3 regions of the Paenibacillus sp. J22P169 genome follow, and region 1 is predicted to be linked to each of the others. Evidence: riboswitches for the same ligand, from Rfam matches in the RefSeq annotation. Region 1 holds a riboswitch; each other region holds the start of a gene.

Evidence for each region. Region 1 has a riboswitch for ZMP and ZTP ahead of rpiB (ribose 5-phosphate isomerase B). Riboswitches for the same ligand answer to the same signal wherever they lie in the genome.
Region 2: linked by a shared signal. The riboswitch ahead of AC58QG_RS06315 (bifunctional 5,10-methylenetetrahydrofolate dehydrogenase/5,10-methenyltetrahydrofolate cyclohydrolase) and the one ahead of rpiB (ribose 5-phosphate isomerase B) in region 1 are both predicted to bind ZMP and ZTP.
Region 3: linked by a shared signal. The riboswitch ahead of AC58QG_RS06000 (GNAT family N-acetyltransferase) and the one ahead of rpiB (ribose 5-phosphate isomerase B) in region 1 are both predicted to bind ZMP and ZTP.

Annotation. Positions count from the first base shown of each region.
Region 1 is NZ_JCAUAO010000010.1:23,066-30,925, reverse strand. It holds gene AC58QG_RS30210 (family 16 glycosylhydrolase) at 1-117, opposite strand, end outside; gene AC58QG_RS30205 (glycoside hydrolase family protein) at 117-1,127, opposite strand; gene glyA (serine hydroxymethyltransferase) at 1,904-3,154, opposite strand; gene AC58QG_RS30195 (TIGR01440 family protein) at 3,191-3,802, opposite strand; gene rpiB (ribose 5-phosphate isomerase B) at 3,818-4,276, opposite strand; ZMP/ZTP riboswitch at 4,381-4,461, opposite strand; gene AC58QG_RS30185 (low molecular weight protein arginine phosphatase) at 4,537-5,109, opposite strand; gene AC58QG_RS30180 (manganese efflux pump MntP) at 5,253-5,813, opposite strand; gene AC58QG_RS30175 (L-threonylcarbamoyladenylate synthase) at 5,878-6,945, opposite strand; gene spoIIR (stage II sporulation protein R) at 7,029-7,832, opposite strand.
Region 2 is NZ_JCAUAO010000001.1:1,352,961-1,360,820, reverse strand. It holds gene AC58QG_RS06350 (YoqH family protein) at 1-335, shown strand, start outside; gene AC58QG_RS06345 (hypothetical protein) at 465-878, shown strand; gene AC58QG_RS06340 (NUDIX domain-containing protein) at 907-1,401, shown strand; gene AC58QG_RS06335 (alpha/beta fold hydrolase) at 1,432-2,166, shown strand; gene AC58QG_RS06330 (RidA family protein) at 2,178-2,636, shown strand; gene AC58QG_RS06325 (sugar phosphate isomerase/epimerase) at 2,675-3,598, shown strand; gene AC58QG_RS06320 (hypothetical protein) at 3,631-5,259, shown strand; ZMP/ZTP riboswitch at 5,321-5,398, shown strand; gene AC58QG_RS06315 (bifunctional 5,10-methylenetetrahydrofolate dehydrogenase/5,10-methenyltetrahydrofolate cyclohydrolase) at 5,454-6,302, shown strand; gene AC58QG_RS06310 (DUF6886 family protein) at 6,325-6,852, shown strand; gene AC58QG_RS06305 (VOC family protein) at 6,877-7,245, shown strand; gene AC58QG_RS06300 (sugar phosphate isomerase/epimerase family protein) at 7,417-7,860, shown strand, end outside.
Region 3 is NZ_JCAUAO010000001.1:1,279,962-1,287,821, reverse strand. It holds gene AC58QG_RS06010 (DUF3221 domain-containing protein) at 1-831, shown strand, start outside; gene AC58QG_RS06005 (LysE/ArgO family amino acid transporter) at 929-1,537, shown strand; ZMP/ZTP riboswitch at 1,608-1,688, shown strand; gene AC58QG_RS06000 (GNAT family N-acetyltransferase) at 1,735-2,862, shown strand; gene AC58QG_RS05995 (GNAT family N-acetyltransferase) at 2,859-3,365, shown strand; gene AC58QG_RS05990 (hypothetical protein) at 3,486-4,145, shown strand; gene AC58QG_RS05985 (toxic anion resistance protein) at 4,160-5,251, shown strand; gene AC58QG_RS05980 (DUF6492 family protein) at 5,388-6,212, shown strand; gene AC58QG_RS05975 (glycosyltransferase family 4 protein) at 6,209-7,324, shown strand; gene AC58QG_RS05970 (sugar phosphate nucleotidyltransferase) at 7,364-7,860, shown strand, end outside.

The DNA.
Region 1 (7,860 bases):
GGCTGGGGTAGGCGAAATGGTCGATAGGGTCGCTGTGGCCAACAAGCAGGCGGGCAAAACAGTTCGGAGCGGATTGACTAGTACAGTGCGAAGCGGACTAAGCCATTTCAAATTCATTATGAATCTCCTCCTAATGGAATTTGGATGTTGTACGTTCGGCTTCCCTCCCGTTCAAGAACGGCGCACAGCAGGACAACAGGCTTCCCGTGCTCATCGAACCATAGTTGGGGACGTTCCAGTCGAGTCACGACTTGTGTGGCTTGATTGGCCCAATGAATCTGTAAATCGAAAGCGAGCACATGCCGCGAAGGCCGCCACACAATGCCGTCTGATGATTCAAATAAGGCCACTGAACCACGTTCTGATTTTGTAAAATAACCCTGGAAATCCTTCATCAATGCATAGTACTCATTGCCCTGACACCATACGTAAGGGTCTTCTACCGCCCAATCGTTCGTAGGGTTCGTCACCGTTGGCTCTAGCTGCTTGTGAAAGGGTCCCAGTGGCTGGTCAGCAAAGGCTACGCCTGCGTTAACTGCCCCTCCCTTTGGCGGAGGACCCTCAGCCACACCTTTGTACATCATCAGGATACGGCCGTCAGAGGTCTCGCACACCGTAGGGTTGCTCGTCATGAGACCATCCCACTCTCCTGGTGAGACATCCAACACTGGAGATGTTCCACGAGTCCATGGACCTGCTGGATGATCAGCCACGGCAACGCCGATACGTTGATGGTTGCGATACGTCCACCATGTTGCCTCATCGGCAGGTTGGTCAAGATCAAAATCGGGGCCATGCGTCCCCATGTAATACAGATAATAACGATTGCCGTGGCGTAACATCGCTGGATTGTGCACCACATCCCTGTCCCAGCTCGCTGTGTCATCTCTGCAGGTCCAAACCGTGTCCACGTGGTGGAATGGGCCTAACGGATTGTCGGCGACCGCATAGGCAATTTCGGAATGCGTGACCCAGGCTTCAAAACCAGCGCTTTCAGGCCAACGCGAGTAGAACAAATAATACCTCCCCTCCGCATCTTGTGTCATTGAACCACACCAAACATGCCATCCTTCTAGCTCGAACTTCGCTTGGGCCGGCACTGGCCGAAGCATCTCCTGAAAATTCATGCACACCTCTCCTACCTGTGTAAGGGTTTACATTGGTACAGAATCAGTGTAAGGGGTATGCCACGATGAAAGGTTTCATATTTTCGTAAGATGGTTTGAAGTTTTGGGATGTGTGATCTCACACGATCATACATTTGCTTGGATATAGGCAGGAACTGCCTCAGCACTTAAGTTTGTCTCACACGGAGACTATGGACGAATGTTTAGCTGTAGAAACTACAGCTAGTTTGCTAAAATCCGATGTGTTTTCGCGAATAGATGGAAAAGGTACAGCTAATTTATTGAGGATTTGATGAATCGAGCTAAGGGGAGAAAATTAACTGTAAGAAATACAGTTATTCGGTCAAATCTGAGAAATATGATTCAAATAGATGGAGATAATCCAGTTAGATTACGGGAAGGGGAGGTTGGTGAGTTAGTGAGTTGGTGAGTTAGTGAGTTTGGTCTGTTTGTGGGTTTGTGGGTTTGTGGGTTTGTGGGTTTGTGGGTTTGTGGGTTTGTGGGTTTGTGGGTTTGATGGTTGAGTGAGTTTGGTGGGTCTGTGGGTCTGTGGGTCTGTGGGTTGAGTGGGTTGAGTGGGTTGAGTGGGTTGAGTGAGTTTAGCGAGTTGAGTGATCGAATTTCGTGCGTTGAGTAAGCTGGATTGCTGAATTAAGTTGGGTTAGGTTGGGTCGTAGTTGGGTTAGAGGTGAGTATCGGGATGGGGGCTTGGGGTTCGACCAATATAAACGTACAAAAAAGACCAGCTCCAATGAGCTGGCCCCTGCAAATAAAGATTAGTACGTCAAACCTGGGTAAAGTGGGAATTGCGCCGTTAGATCGGACACCATGCCACGAGCTTTCTCAAGCGTAGCTTCGTCTTTTGGATTTTTCAACGTAAGAGCAATAACTTTCGCGATTGTTTTCATTGCTTCTTCGTCCATTCCGCGGGAAGTCACAGCTGGTGTACCTAAGCGGATACCGCTTGTAATGAACGGGCTAGTTGGGTCGAAAGGAATCGCGTTTTTGTTCGCTGTAATACCGATTTCATCAAGCACGTGCTCAGCGTCTTTACCTGAGATGTTCAGGTTGCGCAAGTCAACCAACATCAAGTGGTTATCCGTACCACCGGAAACAAGGTTGATGCCTTCAGCTGTAAGAGCCGTCGCCAAAGCTTGTGCATTGCTGATAACATTTTGACCGTATACTTTAAAGTCTGGTTGAAGAGCTTCACCGAAGGAAACAGCTTTAGCTGCGATCGTATGCATCAAAGGTCCGCCTTGGGAACCAGGGAATACCGCTTTATCAATCGCTGCAGCCCAAGCTTTCTTAGTAAGAATCATACCGCCGCGAGGACCACGAAGCGTTTTGTGTGTTGTAGTTGTTACGAAATGTGCGTGTGGCACTGGGTTCGGATGCAAGCCAGCTGCAACTAGACCCGCAATGTGCGCCATATCAACGAAGAACAAAGCGCCTACATCGTTAGCGATCGAAGCCAATGCTTCGAAATCAATCGTACGCGGGTATGCACTTGCACCAGCTACGAGCATGCGAGGCTTATGTTTGAAAGCTGCTTTGCGAACATCATCATAGTCGATGCGGAAATCTTTTTCACTTACGCCGTAAGCTACGAAGTTGTAAAGGATACCGGAAGCATTGACAGGGCTACCATGTGTTAAGTGACCACCATGCGCAAGGTTCATACCAAGAACTGTATCACCAGGGTTTAGAGCAGCCAAGTAAACAGCCATGTTCGCTTGTGCGCCGGAATGCGGTTGAACGTTCGCGTGCTCAGCACCGAAAAGCTCTTTCGCGCGGTCACGAGCGATGTCTTCCACGATGTCTACGTACTCACAGCCACCATAGTATCTTTTGCCTGGGTAGCCTTCTGCGTATTTGTTCGTAAGTACAGTACCCATAGCTTCAAGAACCGCTTGGCTTACGATGTTCTCGGAAGCAATTAGCTCAATTTTGTCGCGTTGACGGCCTAGCTCAAGGTTCATCGCTTCTACGATTTTCGGATCTTGCTTGCTCAAAAAGTTTGTCATATGGAATTCCTCCTAAGGATGATAGTCAAAAATAAATTAGCAATCTGCATCAGGTGCAGCTTGTTGATAAAGTTGATCCGCCAGATCTGCGGAGTACACAGCTCTTGTACCACCGATCAGCTTCGGCCGCGCGAAGGCCATCGTGACATAAGCCTGGCCAATATGCCGAACCGGCGGCCTTACGGGAACAACGACTCTGCGCAGATGCATCCCGATCAGCGTTGAGCCAATATCGATGCCCGCATGCGCCTGAATCGTCTCGACAACGACCGGCTTTGCGAAGTGTCTGTACGCATAGGAAGCCATCGAGCCCCCGGCCTTCGGCACGGGAATCACGGAAACCGGCTCATGCTGCGGCGCTAGCGTCAGCAGCTCTTCCTCCACGACCAGCGCACGATTCAGATGCTCGCAGCACTGATAAGCCGCAAACAGACCGAACTCGCCGCAAATGCGCTTAACCGTCTCGAAAATCGGCTTCGCCGCATCCAGCGTACCTGAGGTACCGATCTGATGCCCGAGAATTTCACTCGTGCTCGTGCCGATCACTAATATGTTCCCAGGGCGAAGCCCAGCAACCTCAACCAGCGCCCGCAAGTTTGCTTCTACCGCAACCGCTGCTGCTATAGGGTCAAACATAGAATCTGTCATTGTGCTCCCTCATTTCTAGGGATGTACCGTGAAACGATCTTCGATGCTCTGCACTTTGTTGATTCGATTCTTATGGCGGACACCTTCTGAAAACTCGGTTTCCAACCAGATTTTGACGATTTCTTCCGCTACGCCAGGTCCAACTACTCGCTCACCCATCGCTAGCACGTTCGTATCATTATGTTCACGTGTCGCTTTCGCGGAGAAAAGGTCATGCACAAGTGCACAGCGGATTCCCGGAACCTTATTGGCAGCAATAGACATCCCAATGCCTGTTCCACAAAGCAGAATCCCTTTGTCTGCTTCTCCCGAAACAACTTTTTCGCAAACTTGAAGTGCATAATCCGGATAATCGACGGAATCGCCGCAGCTGCATCCGAAATCGATCACTTGATGACCTAATGATTCAATAAAAGGAATGATAACATCTTTCAAACGATAGCCTGCATGATCTGCACCTAAAGCAATTTTCATGAATAAAACGCTCCTTTTTGACTGTTCGAATTCGACCATCCTATTATATCCCAAAGCTCACCAAAAACGAAAAAAAGAGCGCACACGCTAAAAAACGCGCGTTGCTCTTTTGCCCAGGCGACCGGCCGTATAGCTCAATGCTCCATTGTGGTTAACCCCACTCGTCGCCAGTTACATTGAGTCTTGCTTGTTACCTATATTTTATCGCATTCCCTGCGATGTGTAAAGCTCTATTGGCCTATCCCATTGATTACCTAAGGTTAGCGTAATTTTTTCACCAATTTATCTAAGCTTCGGCTAATTTCCTCAGCTGTGTACCGATAATCGGCTAATGATCCGCCATAAGGATCGGAAATATCATAATCTGGAATTGTGTTCTCCAGTGTATACATACGACTTCTTTCTTCTATGGATACGGTTTGGGACAGCGCCTGTTTAAGCTGAAGCTCTGTCGCAAGTTGCTCCCTTTCTTCAATCGCCTTGAGAATTCGATCATCGTCCTCTACATACTCTTTGAGCGTATAGGTCTTCTCGACCGCATGAGGAAAGCGCCCAATCACCGTGCGTTTGTGTCCTGTCGTCATCGTCAGGATCAGATCCGCCCAATCGACATCCGCGGCGCTAATCGCTAGAGAACTTATCGATTCCTTAAAACCCGCTTCATGAAGAAGAGACTGGCTATTCCTTGAAATCGGGCCCCCCGTCATCGCAGATACACCTGCCGAACGAACCTCCGCCGCAAGCCCCTCTTGACGCACCCTCATACGCAGCAAACCTTCAGCTAACGGACTGCGGCACGTATTTCCTGTACAGACAAATAGAATTCGCAACATGAAATCCTCCCGAAATAAACGACTCCCCCTCCACTTAGGAGGGATGCGTTTATATAGAAATTTAGCTAACTTTTTGTGTGAAACAAAAAAAATCTAAAATTTTGAAATAAACGGATGCACCGTCCGTGATTACCCGTATTGTATCATAGTAAAAACTTGATCCCAAACCCTAATAAGATAAGTCCGCCGAATGCCTCGCCGTATTCGCCTACCCAACCGCTAACCCGTCTGCCTAATAGCAAGCCCGCTATCGAAAGCAACCCGCCAAACAAACCAAAGATGAGCACTGTGAGCACAATATCCGTGGCAAACATCCCCAGCGAAACACCCACAGAGAATGAATCTATACTAACACTGAGGGCAAATATGATAAGCCCCCATAGCGTCCGATGATCGAAGGCCGTCGCTTCTTCCCCGCGTATCGAGCTGTATACCATATGGGCTCCAAGCAAAATAAGTAAACATCCCCCTGCGGCCGTCGCAACGTTACCCAGAAGGAGGGAAACATATTGCCCCATAAACATCCCCATCAGCGGCATGAGCACATGGAAAAGTCCGATAACAATGCTAATTTTCAAAATATCCAACAAACGAATGCCCTTCATTCCTATGCCAATTCCTAACGAAAAAGCATCCAGGCCCAAAGCAATCGCCATTATTCCAATTGTCATGAGTTGCCCAACTTGTATCCCAGATGCGAGCATAGCACGATCCCCCTTGTCCACGATTCTTTCTCAAGATATGCGGACAAACTGGGAATCATGCTAATTAGAGACGGATACGCTCATGCCCCGCTGCTTTGAGCAGTCGATTCATTATCGCGCTGCCAATACCTGAATCCGGGACACCTTCTGCAACAATATAGCTAATGCCTTTGTGATCAAAAGTCCGCAGAGCGCTATATAGCTCCCGTGCAATCGAATCTGGTTCTGATAAGGAGCCGCACGCGAGAACGAGATCAGCGCGATACCCCCGTACTCTTTCTTCAAAAGTGAGAATCCCCGTCGATTCTCCACGTGCCTTCGCAGCATCAATATCTTGTTGAATCCATGCGGAGACTTCCTGCACATCATCCCCTTGAACGATGTGCATAAAGCCCTTCGGCGCATAATGTGTGTACTTCATACCTGGAGCACGAGGGATATCCGAGGCTTCTACCTCTGTCGGCTCAGAAACATGAATAGGCAGATCCGGCAAAACGACTTGCAGCTGCTCCGCTGTCACGCCACCCGGTCTCAGAATGTATAGCTCGCTGTCAACAAGTTGAATAACCGTGGATTCAACGCCAACACCCGTTGCACCACCATCTACGATTCCACCAATCTTCCCGTCCAAATCATCACGCACATGCGATGCTAGGGTCGGGCTCGGTCTGCCTGAGCTATTCGCACTTGGTGCCGCTATCGGCAGTCCCGTTTCTCGCAGCAGCTGCAAGGCAACAGGATGATCTGGTATACGAATACCAACCGTTTGCAGACCCGCTGTAACCAACGGCGAAAGGCTACCTGCAAGTACAGGTAGCACAATGGTTAAAGGTCCAGGCCAGAAAGCCTTCATAATCGCTAGATGATGCGTTGTTAGACTATCTGGCTGAACCAGGCTTGGGAGCTGCTTCTCATCAGCTATATGTACAATCAGAGGATTATCAGAGGGCCTTCCCTTTGCGGCGAAAATCTGTAGAACCGCTGCGGTATTCGTCGCATCCGCTCCAAGTCCGTACACCGTTTCGGTCGGAAAAGCGACCGTATCGCCTTGTTGCAGAAGTTTCGCTGCCTCTGCTATATACTGCGCTGTTGCGCTTGTCGCTCCTTGATCCACGTTCCAGTAGATTGTCACAATCACTCTCATCCTTACTTGTATGAAATGAAATATGTATCCGTAAATATGATATAAAGAGGTATAATTGCAGGTTATTAAGTTTAGCTGAACCACGAAAAGATCGCTTTAAACATTTCCCAAATGAAGAACTTCACTTTCGGTTGAGCTGGCTCTTCGGTCGTGGAAGCTGAAACTGAAGCTGCTACTACCTCAACTTTTGCGTCTTTCTTTGCAACCTTCTCTGTCGAAGATGCTTTATCTTTACTAACGACTTCGTCTTTCTTTTTGGCAGACGATGTTTCACTAGCTTTAGCCTTATTTTCTTTAGCCGGCTGCTTTTCCTTGCCGTTCTCATCCGTGGTTTTGGCCACAACTGCAGCCGAAGCTACGGCTTCGCCCGATACGGAATCAACAAAGCATAACGGCGGGAACAGCACACACCACCAATTCTGACCTTCACCAGAACCAATTACAACACGCAAAGCTTCATAATCCCCTGCTGGGTAGACGTCATTTCCGTACATTTTGGTTGGAAAAGGGACAACACCAAGCTCCACCGTATACGGATAGCTATAGCCGCGTTCTTTAATCATTTGTCCAACAAGTTCATGAAACTCAGGCAAGTGTGCATTCACGACTGCTCTAGCCTCGTCTAAGGAATGCGGTCCAACAACCCACTCCGCCATACGGGCAATAATTGCATCACGAATCTCGCGTTTCAAAGCTTGGTCCTGCGCAGAATCCGAATTTGCTAGAATACGCAAACGAATGGATTCCTCTGGTATGGTAGGCGAAACTACCGCCGCGTTCGTACGATTGGATTCCCAACACATAATCATAAGTATAAGTGCAAAAGCAATGAATAATAGGCTTTTAACTGAGTGGCGCTCCGTTCTCTTAACCATGGAGAGTAGCCCCTTTCCCGTCATCTAC
Region 2 (7,860 bases), on a different contig from region 1:
ATGGAAATGCCAGAGGAGCGGCGTTAGTTTACAAGGTGAAACTCACGCCAAGTTTTCCTCGTACCAGTATCAGCATGCATGCGAATCACTTACCTGTGCCATCTACATTAGGAGATTATGATGGGTATGAAGGATTTACTTTTATTCTGAATGAGATTAGTTGGCGCTTCAAGCTCTATCCTACGTCTCAGGAAGGTGGTCCGACTTGGGCGGGAAGAATTGATGATATTACAGCTGATCTAACGAAAAGTACGATGGAAGTTCGACTTTCGAATGGGAAAACCGGAAAGCTGGGGCCAGTAATTCTAACCAGTCCGATGAATGCTTGTAAATAAGTGAGTTTTTGATGAAACTTATCTGAGTTGGGTGTCGTCTAATGATGTGAAATGTTAAATTCTGGATTGTACGTAAGGATAAATTAGTTGTATGAATGCTACGATCCATACATTAGAAGAGGTGATGCTATGAAGTGGTTGAAAACTTTTATCTTACTTCTGAGTGTAAGTTGTGTGTCAGGTTGCTCTGCCTATGCTGTAAATGCGCCAAGTTTTGAGATGAGTATCCAACAACAGAATGAAATGAAACCGATCGTAAAGAAGCTATTTGCAGCTAAATTAGAACAAGAAAAGAATGGTTCGGTATCCGCGGCCAAAAGAATATTAAACTATAGGATTCATGATGACATTCAGATTTTGCAAAATGATGAAGACACCTACTTTATTGTCTCCTACGACATACTACCGGCTTCCATCGAATTCATCCTTGCTGGAGGTGGCGAACGGACAGAGGATGGTTGGATTATAAATCGTGGTCTGTATGTCACGCTTCAAAAGTCAAATGGCGAATACCAAATAAAGAGTTTGAGTTCTGGGCCATGAGGCCCATCCAGGAGAGGTGGCGAACGTCATGAGTTGGGCGGATTCTTATACGGGTAAGATTAGGAAGCTAATCGGAACACAAATGTTACTTACAAACTCGATTCGAGCGATTCTATGTGATGCAAAAGGGGACGCACTGTTTATCAAGCGCAGAGGGGATGGCAAATGGGGAATGCCAGCTGGCGCCATGGAACTTAACGAGTCTGTCTATGATTGTTTAGTACGAGAAGTTAAAGAGGAGACAGGTCTGGATGTTATAAGAGCTACGATGATCGCCATTTATTCGAACCCCGAGAAGCAAAGATATACCGATAGATATGGAAATGACTATCAAGTGGTTGAATTTTTATTTCGTGTTGATGAATGGTCAGGTAATCTTGAAAAAGAAACAGATGAAAGTACAAACGCACAATTTTACCCGATCCATGCGTTACCTGAAGCATCCAATGAATTCTTTGCAAGACATCATACTGAAGTGTTTGAGGACTACAAAAGATTCAATGGGGTTTTGATTTTGAAGTGATCGGGGAAACGAATGATGTCTAATTCTAAAATGAACGAAGAAAAATCACTTGTAGATATCGGTGGATTTAAATTATTCCTTCAAACTCTTGGGAGTAGTAGCGCCTATGCTAGCGTCATTCTAGAATCAGGGTATGGTGATGATTCCAAGGTTTGGAGTAATATAGTTTTAGATATCGCTGCAATAACGAAAGTTATCACATATGACAGAGCTGGACTAGGAAATAGTGAGAAAAGTCCTCATCCAAGGACGAGCAGACAAATGGTTATTGAACTTAAACAACTTTTGGATCATGCAAATTTGCAGCCTCCTTATCTTTTGGTAGGGCACTCTTTTGGTGGTGTAAATATGCGTCTATTTGCAAGCCTGAATCCTAGTGACGTTACGGGTTTAATTTTGGTAGATTCGACGCCTGCGGATTATAGGCAGCGATTTCTTCCTACCATGCCAACAGAGTTCCAAGAGGTATATGTGAAACAGTTTACTAAAGAGTCTACATATGAAGAGTTTAATGAAAGTTTGGCTCAAATAAAACACAGCGAGCATCTCGGAGAAATTCCTTTAACCATTCTATCAGCAGGTAAAAAAGTGCATTATACCCCGAGCACCCAAAGGCTTTGGCATGAATTACAAGGAGAAATGTTGTCCCTCTCACATCAAAGTGAGTTAATTATTGCCCACGAAAGTGCTCATTATATTCAAGAGCATGAACCAGAACTTATCGTTGAAGCGGTAAAACGTTTGATAGATTCTAGATCATCATAGGAGGATCCAATATGCCAGAATCAACCATAGCTCAAAGATTAGTTACTTTAGGAATTGTGTTACCGGTGGCAAGTGAACCCGCAGCGAAATATGCCAATTATGTGAAAGTGAACGGTCTATTGTTCGTCTCGGGCAAAGGTCCGACTGGCAGTCCGAATGGAAAACTAGGGAAAGACTATACGACCCAAGAAGGTTATCAATTTGCTAGATTAACAGGCATAGAAATCCTAGCTGTTCTGCAGTCTGCTGTAGGTTCTCTGGATCGTATTAAACAAGTTGTTAAACTGCAAGGCTTTGTAAATGCAGTCCCCGAATTTGAGGAGCATCACAAAGTGTTGAATGGATGTTCGGATGTGATGCTGGACGTATTTGGCGAAAAGGGCGTACATGCGAGATCGGTCTTTGGAGCGGTATCGCTTAGAGATAACCTGCCGATCATTGTGGATTCTATCTTTGAAATAGAAGAATAGGAGGGAGGGATCTCAATTAATCGAGGGAGCTGTCTAGGATGAATCGATTCATGATTGGTCAATACGGGAGTTTTGATGAGAATAAATTTAAAAGGGATTTCCGTGATGGATTTTTCGGGATAGAAGCCTGCTTGTTTGATGCTATGGAAGATACGCAAAAGCTTATTCTAGCTTCGCAACAAAACAATTTCCAGATTGGTATTCATTTTCCTTTACGGCCTCATTTATCTAAAACTAGAGATGCTTTGTTCTTAGCTACAAATCCTGAAATGAGCGATTCAGCCTATGCTTGGATTCAGAGCGAGCTAGAATATCTTAAATCCGTGCGTCCAGCTTATATCCTATTTCACTATCCCAAGCCAGTTATATTGGACGAAAGGGTGGATTGGCGTAATTGGAGATTTTCAGATGAATCTGAGTATATGTATGAAATTGAGATTAACTTTGAGACACTGAAGGATAGGACAGAGCTGCTTTTTCAATGGTTGACAAAGAAATGCGAGGAGTATGCCTTCATTCCGGTCCTGGAATTTGATGCATTGAATCGATATATTTATGAGACGGATTTTCTTGAGGAGCTATTGGTGAAGTATCCCCATATAAAAGTCTGTCTGGACACGGCGAGACTGTATTTGCAGGAAAAAATAGATCCTTTTTTTGATGCCAAAAAAGTCATTCGTAAATTCGCGCGTTTTGCCTATTCGATCCATCTAAGTAATGTACAAGTGAATGAAACGATTGCCAATTCTCGTCATCCCGTACTGCCTGATCTGGATCCTCGTGACGGCTGGGCACCGATTGAGGAATATCTCGAGTTGATTGCCGAGCAGAATGATCAAGTGAAGATCATGTTTGAGCACCGTTCTGATTTTATTAGTGAAGAGCAATTGAATCAATGTTATGATTGGGTTGCGCGTTTATTGAACATTGGAAAATTAAACGCCAGAAATCATTTCCGATAGGGTAGTAGGAAAGTTTTGGAGGTAAGTAAGAAGTGAAGAAATCAAGATGGAAGCTATTTACGTATGTGCCATTTCTAGTGGCGATCCTCGTCATCGGTTTGATTCAAACGTTCATGTTAGCGAATGAAAATGTAAAGCCATATCCGGCGCCTTTCGGCCGTGCAACGGAATTAACGCAGGTAGCAACGTATGGTGAACCCGTGCAAATGGTTGGCGATAGCAGCTTTACGTATCTAGCAGGGAAAACGCTCGAAATGGTCACGATTGATCAGGAGGGGCAACATAGCTCAGAGACTCGTCCCTTACCCGATACAGGTTCTCTCCATGCTTATAGGATGATTGACAGAGATCATGTCATCTGGATCGGCGATGGTAATAAACTTTTCGGGAGTGAGTGGAAGAATGGTTCATGGTCACCAAAGAGTAATCTGCTTGTAAACGATTTGAATGACGTGCAAGCGGTTGTTGGCTCAAAAGGGGAAAGCATCCTGCTGGCTTACAATGATTCAACGCTTTATGTGAGTGCATTTCATCCGAATGAAAAGCTAAGTTGGTCACAGCTTGATATCGCGAATATTAAACATATCCAAGGTCATCTGGATGCGTCTGGCAGTCTTTCACTAGTCTACGCAATCAGTAAAGATGGCAATGAATCCTTTCATTATGCCAATCTTGCAGCCGGAACTTGGAAGCCGCTTGTGCAGAACAAAATAAAGGATGTCGATTTTGCAACGAGTAGTTTAGATGATATAGCGCTGGCTGTAGATGGTTCTTCATTGATAACGGTGTATACGACCAGTTCACGTAAATCAGGGAAGAGTACGCTGCACGTACTTACATTCTCTTCGAATCAACCGGATAAGGTGCAAGACGACATCATCAATCTTCCCGTCTCGAAAAAGAGTGATTCGGATACAATTCTGCATCCTTCGTTCACGCATGCTTCTTCTGGCGAAGTAACGCTAGTGGTATCGTCTGTTTATGAGAAGAATAGGCGCCAAACGAGTCAAGAGGTGTACAAGGTTGGCTTTAAGGATGGTAAAATGGTGGACTCCACTCGGATTAGCCAATTCGGTGGTTTCGCTTCCTATCCGAACTTCGCGACAATCAAAGGAAATTCATTAGCTGTTTGGCTGGATGCTGTGAATGCGGAATCATTTCGAGTGTTTTACGCCACTGATCAACTTCCTTATCAGCAGAGTATGAACAAGATTCGTGTAGAGGACTTACAAGAGGCTGCAGGCAATCTACCACTTTTTTGGGGGATTGGCGTTCTCACGGCACTAATAAGTTTAAAATGGATCTTATTGCCTGGCCTATATTTAGTCGTGATCAGTGTATTCTGGCAATATCATTACGATGAGCACGCCAGGAGGCATTTTGGGATATCACTCGCGATGTATCTCATCGTAAAAGCCATATTTATCGGAGATTATCGGAAGACAATTGCTTTACAAGTGATGCCTGATTTCTTGCAATCGGTATGGGCTTGCTTGTTACTACTTGTTATTTTTGCTTTGATTTCTTATGGGATGACGTGCTTATGGCGAAAAGGACTGTCCGAACGGAATGTTGGTTTGGAAATGTTCTATTTCGTTGTACTTGATGTATTCATGACGAATATGTGGTATTCGTTCTTCATGTCGCCGGCAACTTTATAGTTATTTTCTCAGGCCAAGATATTGAAAATAATGGAATTCGTTGCTATGATACAACTATAATTAAACGATGTGTAACTGGCGGAGCATGGGTAACCATGAGGGAGTACATCGATAATGGCCGTACGCCTGGGCAGAGGTAAGGGGAAATCCCCTTACCTCTTTATGTTTGCTCTTAACTTGAGAGGGATGATGAGATGACCGCGGAAACATTAATCTTGGATGGTAATCGAGTGGCAACAGACATGAAAGAGGCTCTGCGAAGTAGAATAAAGAAATTATCCATGAAAGGGATCATCCCCTGCTTGGCGACGATTTTAGTTGGAGATGATCCCTCATCAGCTACCTATGTGAGGATGAAAGGGAATGCGTGCAAGCGACTGGGTATTCAGTCCATTCGTATCGAGCTTCCCGCGCATACAACGACAGAAGATTTGGTTGCTGAGATTCTTAAACTGAATGCAGACCCGCATGTCCATGGGATTTTGTTACAACATCCTGTCCCTCATCACATAGATGAAAGGGCTGCATTTGAAGCCATTCATGTTGAGAAAGATGTGGATGGTGTAACTACGTTAGGATTTGCTCAAAATGCCTTCGGTTTTGCTGAATTTCCTTCCTGTACCCCAGCGGCTATAATCGCTATTATGGACTATTACCACATCGCCATAGAGGGCAAACACGCTGTGGTAATAGGCAGAAGTCCTATCCTCGGAAAGCCAGTTTCCATGATGCTATTAAATCGGAACGCAACGGTAACCATCTGCCATTCGAAGACGACGAATGTAGCAGAGATGGTTCGATTAGGTGACATTGTCGTAGCGGCGGTTGGTAAACCGAAATTTGTGCAAGGGGAATGGATTAAACCTGGTGCCATCGTTTTGGATGCAGGATACAATGAAGGTAATATCGGGGATGTTGATTATGAGGCTTGTATGGAAAATGCTTCTGCAATTACACCAGTGCCTGCAGGGGTCGGTCCTGTCACAATAGCTACCCTGCTGAAACATACAGTCGAAGCGGCTGAAAAGCAACTTATTGAATGATGAAATGGGGGAGGGAGCAAAAGTGAAACTATTTCATGTGAGCGAAGAGAAAGACATTGCTATTTTTCACCCCAGAATTCCTACTAGAAAAGAACTGGATCAAGAAAGAGGACTAGTTTGGGCAATCAACGAAAGATGTTTGCCTAATTTCCTAACGCCTCGAAATTGTCCGAGAGTGACGTATCATTGTAATGAAGCAACCACGGAGGCAGATAAAAGGAATTACGTCTCCTCGAGTTCAATGAAACATGTTGTAGCGATTGAACACAAATGGTTTGAAATTATGAAGCATACCACGTTATATCTATATGAATTTGATTCGTCCCATTTTTATATGCATGATGCTAGTGCGGGGTACTATGTGAGTGAAACATCACAAGTTCCTATCCATCGTTTTGAAATAAAGGATCTATTCGGAGAGCTTATCAGGAGAAATATAGAAGTGCGACTCTTAGATAATCTGTGGGATTTATGCGATAAAATTCAGCAGACGAGCTTCAATTATTCCATGTGCAGGATGGGTTTTGCGCAGCAGCGACCTAATTGTTAAAATGAGAAAAAGGGAGGTGCCGTTATGAGCAGGATATTACGATTCGAAATGCAAGCAGCAGATCCTAATCAACTCATCGAGTTCTATACACGAACATTTAATTGGGAATTCATGAAGTTTCCAGGGCCACAAGATTATTGGTTTATTAAGACGGGAAACAGTGATGTACCAGGTATTGATGGAGGATTATTGAAGTCACCTGATGGCTTGAACCGAACCATTAATTCTATCGAGGTAACTTCGATCGATGATTATCTAGCATCTGTTACTACGAATGGAGGAACCATTGTCGTTCCGAAAATGAGCATGCCTGGAATGGGCTACCTTGCCTATTTTACTGATCCGAGTGGAACCATTGTGGGTATTTCTCAAGCGGATTCGAATGCACGATAAGCTATACAAAATCTCTAGTATTTCGAACGGGCTGCCGCGAGGCAGCTTTATTTTTGTTCGTCCAAATATGTCTATTCACATATTATAGCTATCAAATTGGATATATTTATGATCCAATTGATAGTATTTTTTGTTATAGTAGAGTAGTAAGTAACGATAGGAGGAATGGACATGTACTCATTTGGATGGTGCAGTGGAATTCAAGAGGCGGAAAGACTTCAACGAATTGGCTTCGACTATATAGAGTGTGCTCTCGTATCATTAAATATAGAGGATGAGGCGGATTTCGCCGCTAAGCTTCCTTTGTATCTGAACACGCCGCTGCCGGTGCAAGCTTTTAGCATATTTTTTCCAGGAGACCTGAAAGTGGTAGGTCCGGAAGCAGATGAAGAACGAATCCGACGTTATGTTCATAAAGCTGCAAGCGCTTTAAATAAGATCGGAGCCAAGACCGCAGTCCTCGGAAGTGGGAAGGCACGGCATATTCCAGATGGTTGGGATCGCAATCGCGCAGAGGAACAGCTTCTACAACTGCTATCATTCATCGGAGATGAGTTCCAAGATACAGGTGTTTCGTTGGCCATTGAGCCTTTGAATCGCAAGGAATCTAACATC
Region 3 (7,860 bases), on a different contig from region 1:
TATGTAGGGGATCGCAACGAAGGAGCAGCTCAGCTTCAAGAAACACCTAAAAAGATGAAGTCAGTTTCTAAAGAAGACTTACAAGAATATGCGAATCAACTCGCCACTTTACAGGCAGTATTTGAAAAACACCAAGTTAAACCGCAATCCTCTTATAGCAATGATCAAGAAGCTTTTCTGGAAGTGCGCCGCGTAGGCGAACATGCCAAAACGCTGTCGGACACAGAGAAGGCAAAGCTCAGACTATCCATTTATGAAGCCGTCGGTGCCGAGTTTCCACTGAACATCTCGGTCTATACGATTGATGAGCAAGCTGGAATGAGTGGGAAAATAACGGCTATCAATGAAAAGGGAAGTTTACTGGTCGTTTCATCCGATAAATTCATTGGCCAAGACAAGAAAATGCCTGATGCGGCGTGGTATAGCATGTCAGACGATGCACGTATTGAGTTTGAAGGGAAGAAGTTACAGCCGAATGAGGTTCAGATTGGCTCTATCGTCAAAGTGTGGGCGGAAGGCATGATGCTGACGAGTTACCCTGGTCAAACCGCGGGGCTTCGCCTCGAAGTCATCGCGGTGGACAATGGTATCGGTGACGCAAGGGGTAAGGTCACAGGAGTAGTCACAACAGGCGAGGGCGTGAACGTAGAGCGCATTCTTGAAGTCGATGGGGTGAAACATAGACTTCTTCCATTTGCTCAAGTGTGGAAAAATGGAGAAAAAGTTGATGTTACTGAAGTGAAGGTTGGGAACCAAATTGAAATATGGTTTGCAGGATATGAGTTTGGCACGGAGAAATTAGTGACGAAGGTCGTCGTCATGGATCGTTAGGGATTGTACAATCTCGAGCAGCATTATTCCGTGGGCCGGACATTTCCTAGAGCATACTCGCTCTATTTCTGATTTATAGATAGGAGAAAAAAACATCATGCTTACAGCCATAATCCAAGGAATTCTTTTATCAGCAGGTCTGATTTTGCCATTAGGCGTTCAAAATGTATTCGTATTTAATCAAGGCGTGACACAACCGAACTTTATACGGGCTCTACCAGTTGTCATTACAGCTGCACTTTGCGATACGGTTCTCATTTCATTAGCCATTTTAGGCGTATCGGTTATTATCGTAACGGTTCCAGCTATTAAGACTATCCTTTTCTTACTAGGTATTATGTTCCTTATGTATATGGGGTTCCTTACTTGGAAAAGTAAACCGACGTCCAGCACTACTGAGGAAACAGCACTTTCCCCGAAGAGACAAATTGCCTTTGCTGCATCCGTTTCCTTATTGAATCCTCATGCGATCTTGGACACAATTGGTGTCATCGGGACAAGCTCTATCCACTATGCGGGGACAGAAAAGCTAGTATTTGCGATTGCATGTATCGTAGTGTCATGGATTTGGTTTATCGGGCTTGCTCTAATGGGGAGACAGGTTGGGAAATTAGATAAATCTCGCACATTTATCACTTATCTCAATAAAGCTTCTGCCTTCATTATGTGGGGAACAGCGGTGTATTTACTAACACAATTAATCTAAACCAAATTACAGATAGCTGAAGAATTTCTCTTGATTTTCAACGTTATGTCCGAATATAATAAAGGGAATATTTGGTATGTGTAACTGGCGAAACGTAGATCACTACGGGGGAGCACATATTCCATAACAGCCGTTCGCCTGGGCAAAGTATTTGATCAATGGATCAAATACTTTTTTATTTCGAGGAGGAGAATGCAATGGAACGAGCTAGAAATGTGGCAGTCCTCATTTATGAAAGAGTAGATCTACTGGATATTGCAGGTCCGTTCGATGTGTTTGGCGTATCGAGTAATTGGGGTCAAGATTTCAAAGTGTACACGGTAGGAGAAGAACAAAAACCTGTCCATACAGTCAGTGGACTTACTCTTACTCCCAAATACAGCTTCATCAATTGTCCAAAAGCCGATATTTTGATTGTACCTGGTGGTTTAGGCTCACGAACCGAAATACACAATACCTCCGTTATCACTTGGATTAGAACGACTGCACTTGAGTCAGAACTCGTATTATCAGTCTGCACAGGTGCACTTTTGTTGGCCAAAGCTAACTTACTGGATGGCTTACGAGTAACGACCAATCGCAACGCTTTTGAATTATTACGGGAAATTGCGCCGCCTAGTGCAACGATCGTTGAGGATGTAAGGTATGTCGATAACGGAAAAATTGTGATGTCCGCTGGGGTTACCGCGGGATTCGATGCTGCGCTTTATGTCGTTGCAAGGCTTTTTGGCGAAGAGAGGGCCCTCGCTACCGCTTCAAAGATTGAGTATCATTGGCACAAAGATGAGTTTACTGCAAAGCAGCACCAAAACGATTTATTTATCATAAGGAAAGCTCAGTTAGCAGATTTAGATGACATTCAGAAATTATTTATAGAAGCAGCACAATGGATCCGAATGTCGAAGGGGTTCACACAGTGGCGAGAAGATACATTTACCAATGCCTATTTAACATCTTTTATTCATGATCAAGAAGTATTTGTCGCGTGTCAGAACGGTGAGATGATTGGCTGTTTTTCGATCCAGTGGCAGTACGAAGAGATTTGGGGAGACTTGTTCCATGATGATGCTGGTTATGTTCACCGTTTAGTCGTCACGCGAAAATACAAAGGAGAAGGTTTCGGCAGCAGGTTACTTACTTGGGCAGAAGCATACATAAAGAATAAGGGGAAAAGCTGGCTTCGTTTAGACTGCATGGCAGATAACCCAACACTGAATGACTATTATCGCAGCCTTGGTTTCATTCATCGTGGTAGATACGATGGCCGCGGCTGGAGCGCTAACTTATATGAACGTAAAATTAGGAGCGAAGAGGGAACCCAATGAAAATTAGAGAGGCTAGTAAGGATGACGCAGAAAAAATTGCATTTGTACATGTGAATAGTTGGAAATCAACGTATAAAGGACTTATTTCCGAAGCCTACTTATCCAATCTTACCGTTGAGAAGCGAACGAAGAATTGGATTTGGAACTTTGATAATCTTAATGAACATGAATACATATTCGTGGCAGAAAACGATGCAGGGGAGATCGTCGGTTTTGCAAATGGCGGGAGAAATCGGAATCAGGAATTTCATCATGATGGCGAACTTTATGCTATTTATTTACTTCAGGATTTTCAGCGATTAGGGTTAGGTACTTCGCTCTTCCATGCAGTTAAAACGTCATTCTTAAAAAGTTCATACTCCTCCATGATGTTATGGGTTCTCCAAGACAATCCCTCTCTTGCATTTTACAAATCCGTAGGGGGCCAATTACTTGGCGAGAAAACAGTTGCGATAGGTGGAGACAACTTGATTGAGGTAGCTGTCGGATGGGATCGTATTTAACCATGGACACCATCCGACGTCTCTTTCCAGTGTGCCAATGTTCTGCTATAAATTGACATCAATCGCTAGTGCATATATGATTTTAATGGGTAACAAGATGGAACAGGGGTGTGAAAGTACATGCAAAAACAATTCAAAGTCGCTGCAGGCATCTCAATTGCAGGATATGTCGTCAGTCTTATAACAGCTGGGTTCTTGCCGGAATCCATTAATTTATTAGTGCCAACTGCATTATCGATAGGAAGTATTCTTGTACTAAATCGATCTTCCAAAGCCTTAAATGGGACAACGGTTCCTGCACCAGTTAGCGAGCCTATCCTTAATACGCCTCCTGCGCGTAGTTCCAATCCAACAACGGAAAATGAAATCCAAGCGGAGAATGATCCCTTCTGGGGCCCTATTGCCGAGTATATTCATGTGATCGAAGAGACGATGATTTCTGAGGGGCAGAAGAATACGCTAGATGATGAAATCGTGGAGAAGACGCTTAGCTTACTCTCTAGGGTAGGCCGATTAATTCCACAGTTGAAAGAGCTTAACGATGCAAATATGAATCATAATATACAAAGATTGATCTTTAAGGATTTAAATGGAGCGATTAATCCATTTCTGAAGCTGGGAGGGGAAGCGAAACGCCTAAATCGTCGACTTCTTCTTACTGGAATCAAGGATATTAACTCTAAGCTCACTGATTATGTAGAAACGATCGAACAAAAAGACTTAATTGAATTGCAGACCCGCATGGAATTAATCCAACAGCGCTATCGTTCAACAGACTAAAGGAGGAATTGACCTTGACAACCCAATTGGTGCAATTAAAGTCGACAGATTTGCAGAAAGTTGAGCAAGAAGCCAAACAACTGCTTGAGAAAGTTTCTTCGACAGATACGATGGAATTAGAAACATTAATGGATTCAATCGGACGTATGGGTTCCAAAACGATGGAGCAGGCTGGCCAATCACTGGCGATGCTAGAACGCCCGGTGAATGAATTGATGTCAGGCAAACGCTCAGAGGTCCAAAACAATATCCTAAAGCTGCGCGGCGAAATTGATTCCTTGAGTAAGAGCAAGCAGCTTGGCTTTTTTGAGAAAATGATGAAGAAGACGCCACTTAAGAACTATATTTACAAGTATCAGTCCGTGAAAACAAACGTAAATGCCATTGTTCAATCCCTTCGTAATGGGAAAGAAACGCTGGAAGAGAACATGGCGTATATGAAGACCTTGAAGAAAAATTCAATTGAATCTGTCTACAATTTGCAAATGCGTATTGCGATGGGGGAGAATTTAAAGCAGCTTTTCGAGGTTGAAATTGCTAAGCCTGAGAATGAACATCGTAAAACACATTTGGAGAGAGGGCTTCGTAAGGTTGTGACGCGCATTCAGTCCTTTCAAGAGATGGTCATTCTGTATCAACAAGCGATAGCAGGTACAGATATCATCAACGACAATAACGACAAGCTCATTGATGCAGTGGATGCGACAATTGATAAAACACAGAATCTACTTACAGTGTCCGCTATGATCTCCATGGCGATTGAGGATCAAGTTCAAACGATTGAAGCAGTAAATTCGGCGAACTCGACACTGAATAAAATGTTTGAAGATAATTCGCGTTTGTTGAAAGAAACGACGCAAAGGACGAATGAGCTGCTTGGTAAACCAGGCTTGCAAATGGACTCGATTGAAAGAGGAATGACCGATCTATTCGCTGCATTGGATCTCTTCGAGCAGTCGAATCGGACAATCATTCAATCGGCAACCGAACACACCCAACGTCTTGGCAACATTAGCCAGCAAATGACGCAACGACTTGGCTTGACGCCTGGCAATAAAACGAATGCAGAACTAAAAGCGTCCGAGCTAGGCGGACTTTTGGAATAACGAAAAAAATTGGACAAGCTGTCAGGGATCTAATCCTTGGCAGCTTTTTTTATGGAGTCATCCTGCCTCATAACCCATGCCATTTCAATCTCCTGACATATGATAATCCAAACGTTTAAATATTGGAGATGAGTTAATGTTCATGCAAATTAGAGAACAGGTTAGCAAGACACCCCAAATTGATGTGCTAATCCCAGCGATTGAGAAAGATCTGGGGACTCTCCCCCTTGTCATTGACGCGGTAAGAAAATATGTCAAGCATCCGATAGGTGAAATCATCATTGTAGCTCCATCGAAACAAAGTATTCTCGATCTATGTGAGAGAAAAGGATGTCGATTCGTTCATGAAGATACCGTTCTCCCTATTACAAAAAAGGACATCCACTATCAATCCAAAACATGGGATCGGACTGGATGGCTGTATCAACAGTTACTTAAATTGAACGGAGATACCTTGTGCACATCCAAGTATTATATGGTCATTGATGCGGATACTGTGCTCATAAGACCGCATGTCTTCAAAGTTGGCGACAAGACGGTATTTTATTGTCGGAACTGGAGCCAGGGCGAATATTTTAATACGTATCGGAAATTGATGGGTAGAAATCGATCAGCTCGATTGTCCTTCGTTACCCATTACATGCTGTTCGAGAAATCAAAAGTCAAGCAGTTGAAACAAGTCATTGAGTCCAAACATAAGAGTTCTTGGTATTCAGCAATTATGAAAAGTATGAATAAATCCAAGCAGTTTGCTTTTTCAGAATTCGAAACATATGGCAATTTCCTGTATTCGTCATCGGCGAACAAGATGATTTTGAAGCCTGCGCTGAATAAGAGCTTACATCTGAGCAATTCCCAAATTACACCTTCAAGGATGTCATCCTTCGCCAAAAGATATAGGTCAATATCTCTTCACAAACGAAAGGGATATGTAAAATCACTCAAGATGATGTTTCAATGAGTCGCTATGTTGTAGTCTGGAAGGGACCTGTACACAAAGCGAGTGGTTTGGGTCATGCAAGCCGAACATATGCTGCTTCACTTAGACGGAAAGGCGTTGATGTAAGGCTTGGTCATTTGAGAGTTGGTAAAAGACCTTCTCTAGGCAAAAGAGTGCTTATCTATCACGATGTTCCGAGCCATATTCAGTGGAGTAGTGTGCGAAGCTTATATGATCCGATCATTCTAAATACCGTTTGGGAAACAAGTAAAACGCCAAATGAATGGCTTTCTCATATGAACAAATTTGATGCAATATGTGTACCCACGCAACATAATAAGCGGGCGCTGCAGAATAGCGGGGTTACTATTCCCATTTACATTGTTCCACATGGTGTAGATACGAAGTTGTTTCATCCAAATAACAAGAAATTTGTTTTGCCTCGTGCGGCAGGCAAGTTTACTTTCGTATCTGTATTTGGCTTTCAGCACCGTAAAAATCCAGAAGGCTTGCTGCGTGCGTATTGGGAAGAGTTTTCCTCCAAAGATAACGTTATTCTTGTGATCAAAACGAACGGCTATGAGCCCTATGAGAATGAAAAATGGATTCAACGACAGATATGGCAATATAAAAAGAGGTTGGGTATATACAAGGATACGGCCCCTGTTGTCATTATAGGCAGACGACTTAGTGAAAGACAGCTGAAAGGTTTATATACGCTTGGTGATGCTTTCGTCCTTCCGACACGAGGCGAGGGGGTTGGACTCCCGTTTCTAGAAGCCTTGGCCAGCGGCATTCCTGTCATCACAACTGCATGGGGAGGGCAGATGGATTTCCTAACGCACAATAACTCTTTTCTTATTCCATATCAGTTGAAGAACCCAACCGTTAGTATGAAGTTTCCACATGCAATTTCAAGGTCATTCAGTTACTTGTTTGCAGAGAAAGGGCAACTTTGGGCGGAACCGGATCTGTCTAGTTTGCGAATGAACATGAGGAAAGCTTACGAGAACCCGGAGTTATGTAAGCGAAAAGGAAGACAGGGAAGATTAGATGTCCTTCCTTTAACCTGGGGACGTGCGGGAACGCTGATGAAACACGCGGTTGAAAAAGTAATTCAATCGAAGAAATAAGGGTGAAGCATGTTGTTCCCCAGGAAAGGAGTATTTGGCTTGCGTATTGTACTTTTGTGCGGGGGATCAGGAAAAAGGCTGTGGCCTTTATCCAACGAGATTCGCTCCAAGGTGTTTCTTAAGCTTTTGAAATCCAATAATGGGATTAATGAATCGATGATTGGGCGAATATGCAGACAATTGGATGAGGTAGGCTTACTGCAATCCACCTGTATTGTCACACATCACAGTCAAGTGGAGATAACGCGTACTTATGTTGGCGAACACATCCCGATCATCAGTGAACCTTTTAAAAGAGGAACTTATGCAGCCATCGCCTTAGCTGTCACATATTTGCATGAAAAAATGCAAGTTGATTATGACGAAACAATATGTATTCTCCCAGTGGACAGTTATGCAGATTCCGCGTTTTTCCAGTTACTTCATCGATTTCCTGAAGTCATTTCACGATCAAAGGCTGATCTGGCTCTTCTCGGTACGAATCCAACGATGCCCTCCGATCAATTCGGCTATATTATGCCAGTACTGCCAAAAGA